DNA from 4 places in the Pedobacter sp. P26 genome. Region 4 is predicted to be linked to each of the others. Evidence: riboswitches for the same ligand, from Rfam matches in the RefSeq annotation. Region 4 holds a riboswitch; each other region holds the start of a gene.
The links. A riboswitch is a leader RNA that binds a small molecule or an ion and turns the genes downstream of it on or off. The one in region 4 is predicted to bind S-adenosylmethionine.

Region 1 (4,958 bases), 2.4 Mb from region 4:
GCCATATTATAGCTCCGGATGACATGTACTGGGGAATTAAAAAACAGCTGCTGACCATTTTTAATGAAAGTTTGGAATTTGATTTTGTTGATCAAACCGATTTAAATCTGATACAATCGAGCATTAAGCCTAATACCAAACTGATCTGGATCGAAACGCCATCAAATCCATTATTAAAGGTTACCGATATTGAAGAGATTGCCAAAATAGCTAAAGCAAAAAATATCACCCTGGTTTGCGACAGCACCTTTGCTTCTCCAATTTTACAAAATCCGATTTTGTTGGGCGCCGATATGGTCATGCACAGCAGTACCAAATACATAGGTGGTCATAGTGATGTGCTCGGCGGGATATTAGTAACGGCAAAAAAAGATGAATTATGGGAACGTATCAAAAATATACAGCAAACAGGCGGTGCAGTACCCTCTCCTTTCGATTGCTTTTTATTAACGCGTAGCATTAAAACCCTGGCCTACCGCATGAAGGGCCATTGTGAAAATGGAAAAAAAGTAGCCCACTATTTAAACGGACATCCTAATGTTGAAGCCGTTTTTTATCCTGGGTTGGAGAGTCACCCACAGCATGAAATTGCCAGAAAACAGATGAAAGATTTCAGCGGAATGATGTCGTTTTTAGTTAAGGGCGATGCAGAAGCTGCTCATAAAGTGGTAAATAAAGTCCAACTATTTGCACAGGCAACGAGTTTAGGTGGTGTAGAGAGTTTGATTGAACACCGTTATTCAGTTGAGGGGCCGGATAGTAAAACGCCTAAAAACTTGCTCCGCATTTCAGTAGGACTGGAACATGTAGATGATATTATTGCCGATTTAGCGCAGGCGCTGGGTTAAAAAAATAGAAGCTGTATAATAAATTGTAATTCAATTGAATTTGTCACGTTGAGCCTGTCGAAACGCCTTGTAAGATATTTAAAACAGGTCCTTCGACAAGCTCAGGATGACAACAATATTATGAGAAAGCCTCTTATAGTTATTTTGAACCTCTGTTGCTAAACCCGATTGCAGCTATATCCTTTTTGGCTGTCACCCTGAGCGAAGTCGAAGGGTAGCCAAAAAGATAAAGCGTAAAGCGGGACTGCAATCGCATAAGGATTACAGAACCCTAATTTTCCAAAACCTACTTAGAATTACAAATCGTGGTCAACTTTAACGAATAGTTAGCCTCCAATGGCTCATTAGTTTGCGCCAAACGTTGCGAGCCTGTATTGGCTGGACAAGCAATATCTCCTGCTGCATCATAAATCAATTTATTTCCGTTAGCTAACAATTCTTTTGGTACATATACCTGCACTTTGGTAATCGAATATCCTGAAGGAAAATAACGCACATAATAACCATCAGGATGTTTCGTCCAGATGCCACTTGGCACATCGCTTCTTGGCGGGGCCATCCCTGCTATTATAGCATATTTCTCCATATCAGCATAAGTATAGTTACCAGAGGATACCAATTGGCGGATATTATTTTCTGCCTCAAAAACTGCCCTCACGCCAGATGGCAATTGATCTTTAGCTTTTTCCATGACATCGAAAGGCAAAATGCCCAGGGCGCCACCTTCTAATTGTGTAAGCTGTTTAGGTGTTAATAGTTTAAGGGCAGTTACTTTAACCTGTCCGTTGTAATCGGCAAATTTTGTTCTGGCAATAATTGTCCAAAGTAGCGCTTGTATATCGTGCTGTTCTACTTCAGGATGTTTTTCTGCACTTTTCAAAATAGAAACCACAATTTCTTCTTTCGGGCCTAAAACCGGTGCAAACATGTAACCATCTCCTTTTGAAGGCGCAAATGTTCCGGCTTTTAAACAATAGCTTTTATTCGTCATTTCGTACAATCCTTCGCAAAGTACAAAACCACCCTCAGGGTTTTTGGGCAATAAATATAAAGGCTGTGCTTTTAATTTTGAAGGATTAACAAAGTCTGGCATTTTTTCACCTTCCCTGTTTACATCTTCAAAACTAGTAGTAATAGCGGCGGGTTGTTTTAAAAACCTGTCTACCCCCAGGGCTTTAGCACCCTGTGCTGTGCCTACTTTTAATAATTTATCTTTTAAGCCTCCAAATTGAGCGCTGGCATTGTTTAAACCCGTTACAATAAATAACAGTCCTAAACATAGTGATTTTGTGTTTTTCATAAAGTTACGATTTAGATAGGATGCACAAACTTAAAATATTAAGCGTTAATTTTATATTAAAAATTTTAAATGGCAAACTCAGCATAAAAATAACGAGTTCATTTTTAGATAGTTAATTTAAAAATCAAAATTTTATTTTGTGAATTAAAATTTAATTAAGACATTTGAAATATTATTTGGTGGAAAGCTAAATAAAAGTCAATCTTCACGGGTTGATTTATAAAGAAGTGGCGAGAGACTGGCTCGATGACCCACTGGCAACCCTCAGAAAGAGAAGGTGCCAATTCCTGACCGGATAGCATGGTGTTATCTGGTGATATAAATTAGAACTGATGAAAACATTAAATCTTCAATCGCTAAGCGAACCCAATGCAAACCTTAAAAAGGCAGAACAATACTCTGTTTCTTTTACTTGTTGCAATATGCGTGCGGTTATTTGTATGTGCTGTTGCATACATTAGTTAAAAAAATCTTCCTTTTTTGTTTCTTTCAAACTGGAAGGTCCCGAACATCGGGATACGCCCTGCCAGGTTTTAGGATCAACCTAAACCACCATATCTAATCGTTCAACAAAATAAAATAGTAATCATGTCAACATCATATAAATTTGAAACTTTACAATTACACGCTGGCCAGGAAATAGATCCCACAACAGGTTCGAGGGCTGTGCCGATTTACCAAACCACTTCTTACGGATTTAACAGCGCCGAACATGGAGCTAATTTATTTGCCTTAAAAGAGTTTGGCAACATTTACACCAGGATCATGAATCCTACCAATGATGTTTTCGAAAAAAGAATTGCAGCTTTAGAAGGTGGTGTAGCGGCTTTAGCAGTAGCATCAGGGCAGGCCGCTCAGTTTATTGCCCTAAATAATATCTTAGAAGCTGGCGACAGCATTGTTTCTTCTACTCATATTTATGGTGGAACTTATAACCAGTTTAAAGTTGCTTTTAAACGTTTGGGTATCCATGTTGATTTTGCAAATCCAGATGTACCTGAAGAATTTGAAGCTAAAATAACAGATAAAACTAAGGCAATATACCTGGAAACCATTGGCAATCCTGCTTTTAGTGTGCCAGATTTTCAGAAAATTGCTGCAATTGCTAAAAAATATGATCTTCCATTAGTGGTTGATAATACTTTTGGCGCAGGCGGTTATTTATTTAAACCATTGGAACACGGAGCCAATATTGTGGTAGAATCTGCAACGAAATGGATTGGTGGCCATGGAACGAGTATTGGTGGTGTGATCATCGATGGTGGAAACTACAATTGGGGCAATGGAAAATTCCCTCAGTTCTCTGAGCCATCAGCAGGCTATCACGGGTTGGTTTTCAGTGATGTTTTTGGCATCGGCGGACCATTTGGCAATATTCAGTTTATTATCCGGGCGCGCGTAGAAGGACTAAGAGATTTAGGGCCTGCCTTATCACCTTTCAATTCGTTTCTTTTATTACAAGGATTGGAAACCTTATCACTCCGCGTTCAACGCCATGTTGATAATGCTTTAGAACTGGCCACCTGGTTAGAAAACCATCCATTAGTTCAGGAAGTACAATATCCAGGATTAGCGAGCAGCAAATATAATAGCCTGGCAAAAAAATATTTAAGTAACGGTTTCGGCGCGGTTCTATCTTTCGAATTAAAAGGAAGTAAAGAAAATGCCACACAGGTTATTGATAACTTAAAACTGGTTTCGCATCTCGCAAACGTGGGCGATGCCAAAACGTTGATTATCCAACCGTCGGCAACCACACACCAACAATTGAGTGAAGCGGAGCAATTGGCTGCAGGTGTAAAGCCAAACGCATTACGGGTTTCAGTCGGTATTGAACACATCGATGATATTAAGGCCGATTTCGAGCAGGCTTTTGCATCTATAAATGTTCAGATCCCTACAGAGAGTTTATCAGCCTAAGCCCGTTCATTTTCCGAATACAATAAACAATGAGTACAGCATCAACATATAATTATAATAAACAGTTCAAATTAGAGAGCGGAAAAAAATCCGTAACCTGCAAGTTGCTTATCAAACTTATGGCAAATTAAATGCAAATAAAGATAATGTAATTTGGGTTTGCCATGCACTTACTGCCAATGCTGATGTTTTTGAATGGTGGGAAGGTTTGTTCGGTCAAAATGCTTTGTTCAATCCGGAAGAGCATTATATTGTCTGTGCAAATGTTTTAGGCTCTCATTATGGCAGTACCAACCCGTTAAGTACCAATCCGGTAACGGGCTTGCCTTATTATCTTTCGTTTCCACAATTTACTATCCGGGATTTAGTATCGGCACATCAGTTATTGGCTTCACATTTAGGTATTGATTATATTAAATTATTAATCGGTGGTTCTTTAGGTGGGCAACAGGCTGTGGAATGGAGCATTTCGGAACCTAATAAAATTGAAAACCTGATCTTAATTGCGACTAATGCTGCGCATTCTCCATGGGGAATTGCGTTTAACGAAAGCCAGCGTTTAGCCATCACAACAGACAGAACTTTTTATGCCAACCAACCAAACGGTGGCAGCAAGGGTTTAAAAACAGCCCGAAGCATTGCACTTTTAAGTTATAGAACCTACAGTGCTTACGGCAGTACACAGTTAGAAAGTGTAAACGATAAGACAGACAATTTCAGATCGTCTTCTTATCAGAACTATCAGGGAGAAAAGCTGATCAACCGCTTTAACGCTTACAGTTATTATTATTTAACCAAAGCAATGGATAGCCACAATGTGGGCCGTAACCGCAAAAGTATTGCAGATGCACTAAAACTAATTACGGCAAATACTTTAGTAATCGGGATAG
Region 2 (4,958 bases), 1.5 Mb from region 4:
TGTCATCCTGAGTGCAACTAAGGATCTTTTAGCTGTTAACTTTTTTTAAAATAAAAGATTTGCTTCGCAGAGCCTCTGGGTTCTTCACTGCGTTCAGAATGACAGCAGCTTTGCGCCTTCCCTTAGTGCCCTTTATCGTAAAGGGTGGAAAATGTAAAATGAATGATGGAATGAAAAGGCTCCATGCTCTTCGTGTTTTTCTCTTTATGACCTCTGTGGTAAAAAATGGAAGATGGGACAGGTTGACAATAAAACACAATCGCTCGCAATTTGTCATCCTGAGTGCAACGACGGATCTTACAGTTGACTTTAGTATTCTTAATAATTAAAGATTTGCTTCGCAGAGCCTTCTGGGTTCTTCACTGCGTTCAGAATGATAGCAGCTTTGCGCCTTCCCTTAGTGCCCTTTATGGTAAAGGGTGGAAAATGTAAAATGAATGATGGAATGAAAAGGCTCCATGCTCTTCGTGTTTTTCTCTTTATGATCTCTGTGGTAAAAAATGGAAGATGGGACAGGTTGACGATAAAACACAATCGCTCGCAATTTGTCATCCTGAGTGCAACGACGGATCTTACAGTTGACTTTAGTATTCTTAATAATTAAAGATTTGCTTCGCAGAGCCTCCGGGTTCTTCACTGCATTCAGAATAACAAACGCCCTGCCTAAATTAATGATTGCAAATTATATATCTGTAAATCAATTATTTACAGATAAAGTCTATAAAATCTATAGGAATAATTGTTTAAATTAATCAAAGTTTATACTTTTACAAAAAAATATAATAGTTCACTAGCAAATTTACGTTCAATATGAAACTCCGCAGACAACCTCAGCCATATTTTCTGATCAATTATTCAGATCAATATAACTGCTGTTGCCGCTAATATAAGCTAAGATACAGATCACCTGATAAAGGTTTTCATTCAGATATTCTTATTTAAAAATCCTGGTACCCCGGGGCCTTTTGATAGAATATTATGGTGGTCATGTATTTCAGTCAATAAGTTGCCGGGGTATCAGGAACCGCCTAACTAATCACCACCACTAGTTTAGGTTATTACTCTAATTAATTCACCACCATTAATTAGTTGATTTATACAGAAGAAGGGAGAGTCAGTACTCGTTGAACTTCTAGCAACTTTCCATAGGAAAAAGTGCTCAAACTGATCTAGCAATAGATTATAAATTAACCAATAACAAGTAAACTCACGTTTCCTGTTAGGGATTTCATTAAAAGCATAACAGTTGCTTAAACAGCCTGTATCCATGCTATATGGTTTTCTGTGGGAAAAATTATGCCTTGTTATTAAAAACTCTAAAACGATAGTGTTTAACTAATAATGATGATTATGAAAATGAAAATTTCCTCAAGAATTGCATGCTTAACCACCTCAGTCCTGTTATTGGGAGGTATTGCATCTGCCAGGGTGGCAAAACCATTCCCAAAAGAAGGGATTTGGAGGGGTGAGTTTAGTGTAAGCGAATCAAAAGTGCCCTTTAATTTCGAATTGAAAGGTAAAAGCCCTCAAACGGGTATCTTAACCTTAATTAATGGTTCCAGACGTGATGATTTCCATGTAGAGAGGCGTGGTGACGATTCCATCTATGTAAAAATGAATACTTACGATGCTGCTTTGGTGGCAAAAATAGAAACCGATGGAACATTATCAGGTGAATACCGCAGCCTGGTACCTGGTTTCAGGGGTAATTCACTTCCTTTTGTGGCAGAGCATGGAAAAAATGGCGATACCAGGGAACTGGAAGGCACCGTACAGGGCGATGAATTTGAATTATCTGGTTTTACCGGACCAAGTCCTTTTATTGTGAAAGGAAAAATAAATGACGATAATAGCATTACCGGAGAGCAGGGCTTTGGGATATATAAAAACCTGAAATTTGATGGCCAGCGCAACGAAAATGCCGAGCTTCCTGATCCTTACAAACTTACTTTTCTTAAAGAAGGTTATAAAAAACTTGATTTTACCTTTCCAGATTTAACAGGAAAAAATGTTTCCTTAACCGACGATAAATATAAAGGTAAGGTCGTAATTATTGAGACGATCGGTACCTGGTGTCCTAACTGCACCGATCAAACTGTTTTTCTTTCGCCATGGTTTAAAAAGAACCAAAAACGCGGGGTAGAAGCCATTGCAATTGGTTTCGAGCAAAAAGATGATCTTGAATATGCCAAATACACTTTAGGCAAACTGAAAGAGAAATATGGCATCACTTACGATATCCTGTTTGGTGGCATTGCCGATAAAAGAGTAGTGGCCGAAAAACTACCTGCGCTAAATAAATTCATTGCTTTTCCAACAACCATCATTATCGATAGAAAAGGCAATGTAAGGGAAATTTATACTGGTTACACCGGAACGGTAACTGGAAAATATTTTAACGATTACGAAACCAAATTCAATAAAGTGCTCGACGAGCTGATCGCAGAACCTGTACCCGAAAAACTGGCTTCAGCAGAAACACTAAAAAGTAAATAAACCAAACCAACTAAACTAAATATGGGGCTGCATCGTATTGCATCCCATATTTTAACCTACACTTAAAACTTTATAATATGAAAAACTACATGGCTAAAATGCAGGCGCTGGTTCTGGTATCGCTCATTTCTACAACAGCCTTTGCTGTAGATAAGGTAAATGAAGAGCCAAAAACGACCAAAAAATTTATAAAAGAAGGAATTTGGCGTGGTGTTTTTAAAGTTGCCGAAACAGAAGTGCCTTTTAATTTCGAACTGAAAGGTAAAGATGCAGCGCATGCCACCTTTACACTGCTAAACGGCACACGGAGAGACGATTTCCACATCAAATATTTGGGGCAGGATTCACTCTTTATCAAAATGAATACTTACGATGCAGCTTTGGTGGCCAAAATAGAAAGCGATGGCCGGATATCTGGTGAATATAGAAGCCTGGTGCCGGGTTTGCAGGGCAATGCTTTGCCCTTTACTGCAGAGCAAGGTAAATCTTATCGTTTTGTTGAGCCGGGAAAAGATGTTGCGCCTGTTGCCAACTTAACTGGTAAATGGGAGTTTAAGGGTTTTTCCAAAGAAGCCGTTCCAAACAAAGTTGCCATATTAAAACAAGAAGGAAATAAACTTACTGGTGTAATTATGCAGGTAACTGGCGATAGCCGTGAGCTGGAAGGTACCGTACAGGGAAATCAGTTTGTACTTTCTGGTTTTAGCGGACCAAGTCCTAAAATTTATAGGGGCACCATTAATGAAGACGGCACACTTTCAGGCGAAATTAGCCAGGGCATTTACGATAACTTAAAGTTTACCGGTGTAAAAGACAGTCAGGCAGAATTGCCAGATCCTTATAAACTAACACATTTAAAGGAAGGCGTTAAAAAACTTGCTTTTACTTTTCCTGATCTGAATGGGAAGCCTGTCTCATTAACTGATGATAAATATAAAGGCAAGGTTGTGATTGTAGAATTGGTGGGTACCTGGTGCCCAAACTGTACTGATCAAACTGTATTCCTTTCACCCTGGTTCAATAAGAACAGTAAAAGAGGTGTAGAAGCCATTGCTATTGGTTTCGAGCAAAAAGATGATCTTGAATATGGGAAATATACACTTGGTAAACTTCGCGATAAGTACAACATTAAATACGATATCCTATTCGGCGGATTGGCCGATAAAAGATTGGTTGCAGATAAACTTCCGGCATTGAACAAATTCATCGCTTATCCAACCACCATTATTATCGATAGAAAAGGAGAAGTACGCGAAATATATACGGGTTATACCGGAACCGTTACAGGTAAATATTACGATGATTACGAGAAAAATTCAATAAAGTTCTGGATGAATTAATTGCAGAACCAGTACCCTCAGCAGCCTATTTTGAGGCACAATCCAATGGAAAATAGCTAAACCACCTAAATTAAATACCATATATATCATGTTACAGTATAAAACGATTGCACTTATTGCTACCACAGTTGTAGCTTCATCTTTCACAGCTTTAAACGGACCTAAGCCTAAACTAAAGGTAGCTACCGAAGTCATATCAACGAAACTGGTAAACTATAAAGTAAGCCCTGAACAAAGCAAACTCACCTGGCTAGCTAAAAAGGTAACTGGAGAACATTCAGGCACCATCAATGTAACTTCCGGATCGCTGGCTTTAGATAATAAAGTACTAAAAGGCGGTAGTTTCGAACTCGATACCAAAACCATTGCAGTTACCGATCTTACCGATAAAGAAACCAATGCAAAGCTATTGGGACACTTAAAAAGCGACGATTTTTTTGCGGTAGAAAAATTTGGTAAAGCCACTTTCAACATCACATCGGTGCAAAGTACGGGTGCAGGAACTTATGATGTTAAAGGAAAGCTCACTATTAAAGGCATTACGAATGAAATCAGTTTTCCGGCAACAGTTAAACAAGATGGTAATAAAGTAATTGCCAATGCAAAAATTACGGTCGATAGAACCAGGTATGATATCAAATTCAGGTCTAAGAGTTTTTTCGAAAACCTGGGCGATAAAGCTATTTACGATGATTTTGAGCTGAATGTACAGCTTGTAGCGAATAATTAAAATCTCTCTTGTTAAGGTTAGCGGAGAAAGGGAGGAAGTTTATTCTCCCTTCCGCTGGCTAAATCTGGTTGTCATTCTGAGTGCAACGAAGAATCTTTTATCGAACATGTATTGATTTCTGTGTTTCGTTAGGTTCCGTGTTTCATCGGCTAGGGATTCTTCACTGCGTTCAGAATGACAGTCAATATTATTTGAAATAGATCTCCACTCCGCGATGCTCCGGTCAAGATGGCGACACTCTTTAGCATGACGATTCGATATTACCCAATAAACCAATGAAAAGAAGCAAACTCATAATTCCCCTAAGTCTTATCACATTAGTGATAGTGATGGCCGGATTTGGTGCAGACGATCCCACTGTAATTAACAGCAAGGAACGTTTAGGTGAAAAA
Region 3 (4,958 bases), 3.0 Mb from region 4:
TTTGCATATTCAGGCTCCGTTGAACGTTCATAATGTAAACCGATAATTTCTACACCGCGGTTTTTGTTCTTTTTGTACCATGGCGCCATAAAAGTAACTTCGTCAACACAATTAGGGCACCAGCTACCTGTGATGGTTAAAATCACAACCTTGTTTTTATATTTTTCATCCTTTAACGAAATCTTTTTGCCGTTTACATCAGGAAAGCTGAAATCAAGCGTTTTGTATCCTTTTTTCAGGTAGGTAAGTTTGTAAGGATCGGGCAGGGCAGCATCTTTGTTTTTGGTTCCGGTAAAAGCCTGACTTCCCCTTGCACCCAAAATTTCACCACTTAAAGTACCGTCTGGCTGAAAGGTGCCTTTATAGTAAGAAGGAGAGGAGCCGATGAAACTCGAAAGCTGGAATTCATTGCCTTCTACCACGCCTTCAAGATAACGAGAATCGCCGGTTACACGTAAAAATGTGCCGGTAAGTTTGTTTCCTGTTTGCTTAAATAAACCTACTGTTTTTTCTTCCTTACCATTTGTCGATGTAAAAACCACATCATAACTTCCAGAATAGTCTGCTGTGGCAGGTTTATCAGTTTTGAAACGATAATTTTTTCGCTCGGCAATAATTATCAAAGGTTTGCCAGTTTTATCCTGTTTTCTTAATGCGCCGGTTAGTTGATCACCAACTATAGCAAATGCAAGTTCGTTATCAAACTGATCCAGTTTGACAAAAAGTGAATCGGCAGTTTGTTTTACCCGACCACCTTCGAAACTTTCTTCGGCATTGCGGAAATATAATTTCTGTTGACCGCTTTTTTCGTTGATTTCGAAATTAAAAGGGATTTCTAATCCTTCCTTTACTTTCGCTATACCACGCCAATGGCCCAGCGCAACAAATGCTTTTGCTTTTTTTCTTTGATTGTTGCTTGTTGGCGATTGGCCAATACAGCCTGTTGTTGCGCAAAGGTTAAAGAGGTTGATATGGCCAGTATGGCGGTAAATATGGATTTTAGGTTCATCAGGACGTGTGTTAATCGACTAAATTAGTCGACAAATATACGGGCGGAATAACCAAATAAAAAATATTTCATTAAAAATCTATAAAAACTATAGGATAAATGGAATTAATTATACCTTTGCCCCAGTTATTTTAAAATACTTATCAAGAAAGGCGGAGGGAATGGCCCTGTGAAGCCTTAGCAACCATCTAATTTATAGAAATGGTGCTAATTCCATCCCTGATGAATCTGGGGTAGTTAAGTCAGTTGTTTGCATTATCCTTATCAAAATATATGGAGCACTTCTGATTTAAGGGGTGCTATTTTTTTGCCCTGACGCTGCTTTTGATAAGTAAATATGTTTTATAGAAAATCATTGAAATGAAAAAAACAGACGAGTTAAAATCCATTGATGCAAACCCTAATGCATATTTCCGAATGCGCACGCCCTGTTAAAATTGCTCCGTTTTAACAGGCCCATTTGATCTAACCACTCCATTTTATTTTTAATAAAACACGTTTATTAACTGTTTAGGAGTCGTTTTGCCCAGATTTTTATCTTTTAACTAATTTTTAAACATACACATGATCAAACTTTTTAAATCAATACCACTCATCTTACTGCTCTTTATTACGCAGCAGGTATTTGCTCAAAATGTCACCATTACCGGAACGGTAAAATCGGCGGATGGCGAAACACTGCCAGGCGTTTCTATTCTTATCAAAGAAACCAAACAAACCACTATTTCTGATGGTAAGGGCGTTTTTTCTATCAGTGCGCCTGATCAAGCCATTTTAGTATTTTCATACATTGGCTTCAAAACTCAGGAAATACAAATCAACAAAAATGCTGGCCCAATTTCGGTCATTCTTCAACCCAGCGATAATGCGCTTGACGAAGTGGTAGTAACGGCTCTTGGTATTTCAAGGGAGAAAAAATCTTTGGGTTATGCCGTTCAGGAATTGAAAGGAGACCGTGTAGCCGAAGCTAAAGAATCTAACCTGGTAAATGCATTGGCTGGAAAAATAGCTGGGGTTAGGGTAACGAACAGTCAGGGGAGTATGGGATCATCTCGCGTAGTCATCAGAGGAGAAACATCTATAGCCGGAAATAACCAGCCTTTATTTGTGGTTGATGGAATTCCGGTAGATAACTCGCAGTTGAATTCGGCTGGGGCCAGGGATTACGCCAATACCATTTCAGATATCAATCCGGAGGACATCGAATCGATGAGCGTCCTAAAAGGACCAAATGCAGCTGCATTATATGGCTCGAGGGCTGCAGCAGGGGTGATCCTCATTAAAACCAAAACAGGTAAATCGAAAAAAGGATTGGGCATTGCCATTAATTCAAACGCGGTTCTAGAAACTTTGCTCACCCTGCCGGTTTATCAAAATGCTTTTGGTCAGGGATCAGAAGGTAAGTTCAGTTATGTGGATGGCGCTGGTAAAGGTATTAATGATGGGGTAGATGAGAGCTGGGGACCAAAACTGGATGGTAGGTTAATTCCGCAGTTTTATTCCAAAGGGGTGCCTGTTCCGTTTGTAGCCCATCCGGATAACGTACGCGATTTCTTTCAAACGGGATATTCCTTAAATAATGGGGTATCTGTTGCAGATGCTGGCGAAAAATACGACTTCCGATTATCGTACAATAACCTGAAACAAGTAGGTATAGTACCAAACTCCGGACAGGGCAAAAATTCGTTTGTATTGAATACCACAGTAAAAGTAACACCTAAATTAACTTTAACCGCAAACGCAAATTACAGCAAACTTAATTCTGATAATTTACCAGGAACGGGTGGATCAAGATCAACCAGTACCATGTTGCAGTTTACCTGGTTCGGCCGTCAGGTTGATATTAACCAGCTAAAAAACTATTTGGATGAAAATGGAAAAACGTTTAACTGGAATAATAGCTATTACAGCAATCCATATTGGGTAGCTTACGAAAATACAGTTTCGCAGAACCGCAGTCGGATTATAGGTAGTTTAGCCCTTAATTATAAAATTATTGATGGCCTTGATTTCAATTTCAGATCGGGTACGGATTATTACAACGATAGGCGTAAAGTTAGAATCGCTTATGGTACGAACGGAACACCTTTTGGATCTTACACCGAAAGTGCCTTTACGGTAAGCGAGAATAATACCGACGCAACCTTAAACTTTAACAAACAGTTAAACGATGATTTTAGCTTAGAATTATTGGGTGGCGGTAACATCCGCAGGCAATATATTGAGCAGAATGATCAAAGTGCACCTAAACTGGCCATCGCCGGACTTTATACCCTTAAAAACTCTCGTGATCCCTTGATTTCATCCAATAATTTATCGCGTTTAAAATCATATAGCGTTTATGCATCAGGTCAGATCGGTTTCAGAAATTACCTTTTCGCCAACATCACGGCACGTAACGATTGGTCGTCTACTTTGCCTGCGCAGAACAGGTCTTATTTTTACCCGTCATTTAACGGAAGCTTTGTAGCAACCGAAGCATTTGACATTAAAAGTGAAGCACTTAATTATTTGAAAATACGTGGGGGCTGGTCTAAAGTAGGTAAAGATGCAGATCCTTATCGTTTGATCAATACTTACGCATTTAGTGCGCCATTTAACGCAAACCCTCAACTTACCACAAGTAATATCGACCTTAATCCTAACCTCAAACCAGAAACTACCACTTCAACAGAACTGGGCGTTGAGGCGGTGTTCTTTAACAAAAGGTTACGTTTCGATTTAAGTGCATACAATACCAATAGTTACAATCAGATTTTGGCTGCCGATGTAAGTCAAAGTACCGGATTTAGCTCAAAACTGCTTAATGCCGGAAAAATAAATAACAAGGGTATAGAAGCACAATTGGGCATCACCCCAGTCAAAAAAACTTTTACATGGGATATTGATTTCAATTTCGCTGCAAACAGGAGTAGGGTAATTGAACTCGATGCGGAGAAATTATTAACGAATTACATTGTAGCAACCAATTCAGCGCAGGTAATTGCTACCGTCGGACAACCTTATGGATCACTTTTCGGAACAGCCTTTTTAAGAGATGGCAATGGAAATATTATTGTAAATGCCACTGGTGCACCAGCTACAAACCCAACCAAACAGGTATTGGGAAAATATACACCAGATTGGATTGGCGGTGTGTACAATACCTTTACGTATAAAGGTATAAGTTTAGGCGTATTGGTTGATGCGAGTATTGGTGGTTCTATTTATAACGGTACTTATGCAACAGGTACTTATACTGGTGTTTTGGCTTCTACGCTTCCGGGAAGAGCAGCAGAATATGGTGGTATTTCTTACTATTATCCAGATAATAAAAAGGAAAATGGCACCGTAAGAGTAAACGGAACCGCTCCGGCAGGTGTAACGGTTTATGATGACGGAATTGTTTTTGATGGCGTAACCGCAGATGGCAAACGCAATGAAAAAGTTTTACCTGCCCAACAATATTATAAATCGTTTAGGAATATTGATGAAGCAAATATATTCGATGCCTCTTACGTTAAGCTTCGTGAAGTTAAGCTTAGTTACAATTTGCCGGCCAAATGGATTCGTCCCCTAAGTTTGCAAGGCGTTTCTGTATCACTTGTTGGCCGTAACCTTTGGATTATTCACCGCAATACAGTAGATATTGATCCCGAAGTAGCCTTTAATACGGGCAACGGACAGGGGTTGGAAAGCCTTTCTAACCCAAGTACTCGCAGTTACGGTATTAACCTGAATGTTAAATTTTAAATCTTACCATCATGAAAAATAAAAAATTATATATACTGGCCATTCTGGCAATTGCATTTTCATCTTGCAATAAAGAGCTCGATGAGGTGAATATTAATCCGAATGCTCCAGAAATTCCACAACCTGATTATTTACTTACGGGCACCACTAAAACTACAGCTGATGCATATTGGGGGGTAACCAATAATATGAACTCAAGCCTGCTTTTTGCACAACA
Region 4 (4,958 bases):
AATAGCTTACAGCAATCAGTATGTTGTTACGGGTATTTTTTCATTGGCGTTATTGCAAATTTATGAAAATTAGCGAGTTGATATATTTTTTAACTGCATTTTCATGTCTTTTGTTTATAATATTTAACATTAATTAACGCAATGAATAGAATGATTGAAATTAGTGAGCGATATTTTTGATTTTTTAGCGTAGAATTTAAAAAGAATTTACCGAATTTTATCAAAATTATATTTATGAACAGAGTTACCGAGCAAGAATCTAACTATAACCACATTGATCAGATGTCGGTGTTGGAAGTTTTGCAGGGCATTAATAACGAAGATAAAACTGTAGCTTTTGCAGTCGAGAAATCTTTGCCTCAGATCGAAAAATTAACATCGGCCGTTGCCGAAAGGATGAAAAAAGGTGGTCGTCTATTTTACATCGGTGCAGGTACAAGTGGTCGTTTAGGTGTGGTAGATGCTTCAGAGTGCCCGCCTACTTATGGTGTTCCTTTTGATTGGGTTGTAGGGATTATTGCTGGCGGAGATACTGCCATTAGAAGAGCAGTAGAATTTGCTGAAGATGACGCCGGACAAGCCTGGAAAGATCTTCAGGAATTTGGGATTAATGAGAAAGATTGTTTAGTTGGCCTGGCGGCGTCAGGTACTACGCCGTATGTAATCGGTGGATTAAACACCGCACGTAAGTATGGCATTTTAACCGGCTGCATTGTTTGTAATGCAGGCGGACCTATTGCTGCAGAATCGGATTTTCCGGTTGAAGTGGTGGTTGGCCCTGAATTTATTACCGGCTCCACCCGCATGAAATCCGGTACGGCGCAGAAAATGGTATTAAATATGTTAAGCACTACTGTTATGGTTCAGCTGGGACGTGTAGTTGGCAATAAAATGGTCGATATGCAGTTAACTAACCATAAACTGGTCGATAGAGGTACACAAATGGTTGCCGATGAACTGAATATCGGTTATGATGAGGCGGCCGAATTGCTGAACCGTTATGGAAGTGTACGTAGAGCCGTGGAAGCAGGACACTAAGAAATGATAGAAGGATGGATTGAGTGAATGAAAGAATTAGTGATTGATAGCATGTAAGAGTAGCATTAATCATTCCCTCATTCAAAACTCGCTCATTCAATAATTAGAAAATATGCACGAAATTGAGCCTTATTACCAGTGGAGAGATGATTATATTTCGGCAGAAGATGAGCGTTCGCCATTTTATAATACCGAATATTCAGAACTTTACTTCGATAAGCAGATTTATAACTTTTTATTGCATCCGCAATGGGATGAGTTTGGTTCGAATACACTGTACATGAAGGTATTATATGCCGACTACGACAGAAGTTATGCCATTATCGAATTTATCGGCGAGTGGAACGATGCCATTAACAACGATATTATGCTGATGAAGCGCGATATTTTAGAGCTGATGATGGACGAAGGCATTAATAAGTTTATCCTGATAGGAGAAAATGTACTTAATTTTCACGCTTCAGATGATAGTTATTACGAAGAATGGTTTCAGGAAGTAGAAGATGGCTGGATTGTTGGGGTAAATTTTCAGGAGCATGTGATCAGCGAATTTCGCGATAATAGCATCGATTATTACATTAACTTTGGCGGTGCATTTGATAATCTGCCATGGCGTACATTAAAACCGTTACAATTCTTTAAAAAAGTTGAAGAACTGTTGACAAAAAGATTGAACTAAAATATTATCTTTATCTTACGAGATAATTTAAAGAAAGAGATTAACAAGGCAAAGCTTAATCATTAATAATTATGAATATTTCAGTAACTCAGTTATATGCACCTTTAAGCGAAAAGCTAGATAAGGATGTTGCCGAAAATTTAACAAGTTATATTGAGTCTAAAGTTGATAAAACAGTTGTAGATAAAACTGCACATTTAGCCTCAAAAGAAGATTTGGCAAATACAAAAACAGACATGATAAAATGGTTTGTTGGGTTATTCATAGCTTTAGCATTAATGATAATCGGACTTTATTTCAAATAAAAACTAATAAATACACAAAAAATTAAATGGAACAACAAAATTATCAATATCAGGACAACAGTGTTTTCGTTCAGGAACGATCTGTTTCTAAAAAATTCTTTGCCAACGTTTTCTTATGGATGTTTGTGGCGTTAAGTTTATCGACAGTGGCAGCGTATTTATTTGGTACTAATGAGCAATTGATGCAATACCTTTTAAATATTAATCCCTCAACTGGAAAAGTGAGCATGTCGATTTTCGGTTATGTAGCGATGTTTGCACCACTCGGATTGGTTTTATTAATGGGATTCGGTTTAAGCAGATTATCATTGCCAGCATTAATTGGCGTTTTTGTACTTTATTCAGTATTAACTGGAGTGAGTTTAAGTTTTATCTTGTTAACTTATACTTCAGGCTCAGTGGTGAGTTGTTTTGCTGGAGCTGCCGGAATATTTGGAATTATGGCATTTATGGGTTATACAACCAATATCGATCTAAGTAAATTTGGGCCAATTTTAATGGTTGGCGTAATTGGTTTAGTGATTGCCAGTGTAATAAATATGTTTGTTCAAAGCGAACAGTTCAGTTTGTTTATGGCATTCATTGGTATTGCCATATTTACGGCATTAACGGCTTACGATGTGCAAAAAATAAAAAGAATTGGCGAAGGGATCGAAGCTAGCGGCGAACAGGTTCTTCAGATTGAATCTAAAAAAATGGCTATTGTAGCTGCGCTGTCCTTATACTTAGATTTCTTAAATATCTTCCTTTTCTTATTACGCATTTTCGGAAGCAGAAAGTAATGAATAAGTTTGTCGCAGTTGTTAGCTTCATCTTAATTGGCGCTTGTATACAGGCGATAACTAAATCTTTTATAACCGAAAATATCTATATTGTAAGTTCCGTAGGTGGAATTTGGTTGGCGTATATAGTAATTTTGTATAATAAAAAATATGGAAAAAAGGTAGTCTGCTGATTTTAAAAACAGAACAATATTCTTAAGGCTGCGCAGTTTTGCGTGGCCTTTGTAATTTTATTTGGTTGCAAGGCGATAAATTTTGGAATTGATGTTGCTTTGTTGCATTTTTGTATGCTTATTAAGAAAGACGGAGGGATTAGACCCAACGAAGTCTTAGCAACCTGTAACCTACAAGGTGCTAAATTCTATTCTGCAAATAGCGGAAACAGATAAGTTTAGGATTACGATTCACGTACCAACTTTTTAGATAAGCCTTTTAGGATGTAATAATGTATAATGGAGGATGTATGATGTGTCTTGCCATTTTCCATTTTCCATCCCACATTTTACACAACAAATGGGTATAAGAGAAGAATTAGAGAAACGTATTTTGGTGATTGATGGTGCAATGGGTACCATGATTCAGCGATATACCTTAACCGAAGAAGATTTTAGAGGGGAGCGATTTAAAAACCATCCCTGTGATGTAAAAGGCAACAACGATTTGCTCAACATCACACGTCCGGATATTATAAAAACAATACACCTGGAATACCTGGCGGCCGGTGCCGATATCATCGAAACCAATACGTTCAGTACCCAGCGCATTTCGATGGCCGATTACCAGATGGAAGACCTTTCTTACGAAATGAGTTTCGAAGGGGCACGGGTGGCAAAAGAAGCTGTAAATGAATTTATGGCTGCAAACCCCGGTCGCAAGTGTTTTGTGGCTGGTGCTATTGGCCCAACTAACCGTACCCTTTCCATGTCGCCGAATGTAAACGATCCTGGTTTTAGGGCGGTTTATTTTGATGAACTGGAAGCTGCTTATTATGAGCAGGTACGGGGTTTGGTAGATGGTGGTTCTGATGTATTATTAATCGAAACTATTTTCGATACTTTAAATGCTAAAGTGGCTATTGTAGCCATAAAAAAATACGAAGAGGTAATTGGCCGTAAACTGGAGATCATGATTTCTGGTACTATTACCGATGCTTCCGGCAGAACACTTTCGGGGCAAACTGCCGAAGCTTTTCTGAACTCTGTAATGCACGCAAAACCATTAAGTATCGGTTTTAACTGTGCTTTAGGTGCAAAAGAAATGCGTCCGCATATTGAGGAGCTTGCTGCAAAAGCAGGTTGTTACGTTTCGGCCTATCCAAATGCAGGATTACCAAATGAGTTTGGTGCTTATGATGAGCAACCACACGAAACCGCACATTTGGTTGACGATTTTATTGCCTCTGGCTTTGTGAATATTGTGGGCGGTTGTTGTGGTACTACGCCGGAACATATTGGTTGCATTGCCAAAAATGCCAGAAAAGCTGAACCCCGCAAAATTCCGGTGCTCGAGCCTTATATGCGTTTAAGCGGATTGGAACCTGTAACCATCACTCCGGATAGTATTTTTGTCAATATTGGTGAAAGAACCAATATTACCGGATCTCCAAAATTCTCCAAACTGATTTTGGGTGGCGATTATGAAGCTGCATTAGCCGTTGCTTTGCAACAGGTTGAAGGCGGTGCACAGGTAATTGATGTGAACATGGATGAGGGGATGTTGGATTCGGAAGCAGCAATGACCAAATTTTTAAACCTCATTGCCTCTGAACCCGATATTGCCAAATTGCCTATCATGGTCGATTCATCGAAATGGTCGGTTATCGAAAATGGCTTAAAATGTTTGCAGGGAAAAGGAATTGTAAACTCGATTTCCTTAAAAGAAGGGGAAGATAAATTCCGCGAAAGTGCCCGCAAAATTATGCAATATGGTGCTGCTGTTGTGGTAATGGCTTTTGATGAGCAGGGGCAGGCCGATAATTACGAGCGTAGAAAGGAAATCTGTAAAAGGAGTTATGATATATTGGTAAACGAAATTGGTTTCCCGCCAGAGGATATTATTTTTGATCCAAATATCTTAACCGTTGCAACCGGATTGGAAGAGCATAATAATTATGCCGTCGATTTTATAAATGCCACCCGTTGGATCAAAGAAAAC

Region 1: it holds a riboswitch for S-adenosylmethionine, as region 4 does, so the genes downstream of both, ACQ86H_RS15605 (O-acetylhomoserine aminocarboxypropyltransferase/cysteine synthase family protein) here and metH (methionine synthase) in region 4, are expected to answer to the same signal.
Region 2: it holds a riboswitch for S-adenosylmethionine, as region 4 does, so the genes downstream of both, ACQ86H_RS19645 (peroxiredoxin family protein) here and metH (methionine synthase) in region 4, are expected to answer to the same signal.
Region 3: it holds a riboswitch for S-adenosylmethionine, as region 4 does, so the genes downstream of both, ACQ86H_RS12810 (SusC/RagA family TonB-linked outer membrane protein) here and metH (methionine synthase) in region 4, are expected to answer to the same signal.

The regions. Positions count from the first base shown of each region.
Region 1 is NZ_CP192574.1:3,359,434-3,364,391, forward strand. Features, by position in the region: gene ACQ86H_RS15595 (trans-sulfuration enzyme family protein) at 1-848, shown strand, start outside; gene ACQ86H_RS15600 (hypothetical protein) at 1,135-2,148, opposite strand; SAM riboswitch class I at 2,363-2,473, shown strand; gene ACQ86H_RS15605 (O-acetylhomoserine aminocarboxypropyltransferase/cysteine synthase family protein) at 2,737-4,068, shown strand; partial or broken gene ACQ86H_RS15610 (homoserine O-acetyltransferase family protein) at 4,098-4,958, shown strand, end outside.
Region 2 is NZ_CP192574.1:4,227,524-4,232,481, reverse strand. Features, by position in the region: SAM riboswitch class I at 1,092-1,189, shown strand; gene ACQ86H_RS19645 (peroxiredoxin family protein) at 1,351-2,496, shown strand; gene ACQ86H_RS19640 (peroxiredoxin family protein) at 2,574-3,836, shown strand; gene ACQ86H_RS19635 (YceI family protein) at 3,925-4,566, shown strand; gene ACQ86H_RS19630 (cytochrome-c peroxidase) at 4,842-4,958, shown strand, end outside.
Region 3 is NZ_CP192574.1:2,753,811-2,758,768, forward strand. Features, by position in the region: gene ACQ86H_RS12800 (peroxiredoxin family protein) at 1-623, opposite strand, end outside; gene ACQ86H_RS12805 (hypothetical protein) at 857-1,009, opposite strand; SAM riboswitch class I at 1,147-1,253, shown strand; gene ACQ86H_RS12810 (SusC/RagA family TonB-linked outer membrane protein) at 1,574-4,741, shown strand; gene ACQ86H_RS12815 (SusD/RagB family nutrient-binding outer membrane lipoprotein) at 4,753-4,958, shown strand, end outside.
Region 4 is NZ_CP192574.1:5,732,645-5,737,602, reverse strand. Features, by position in the region: gene murQ (N-acetylmuramic acid 6-phosphate etherase) at 235-1,038, shown strand; gene ACQ86H_RS26675 (hypothetical protein) at 1,151-1,717, shown strand; gene ACQ86H_RS26670 (hypothetical protein) at 1,789-2,022, shown strand; gene ACQ86H_RS26665 (Bax inhibitor-1/YccA family protein) at 2,049-2,804, shown strand; SAM riboswitch class I at 3,093-3,196, shown strand; gene metH (methionine synthase) at 3,318-4,958, shown strand, end outside.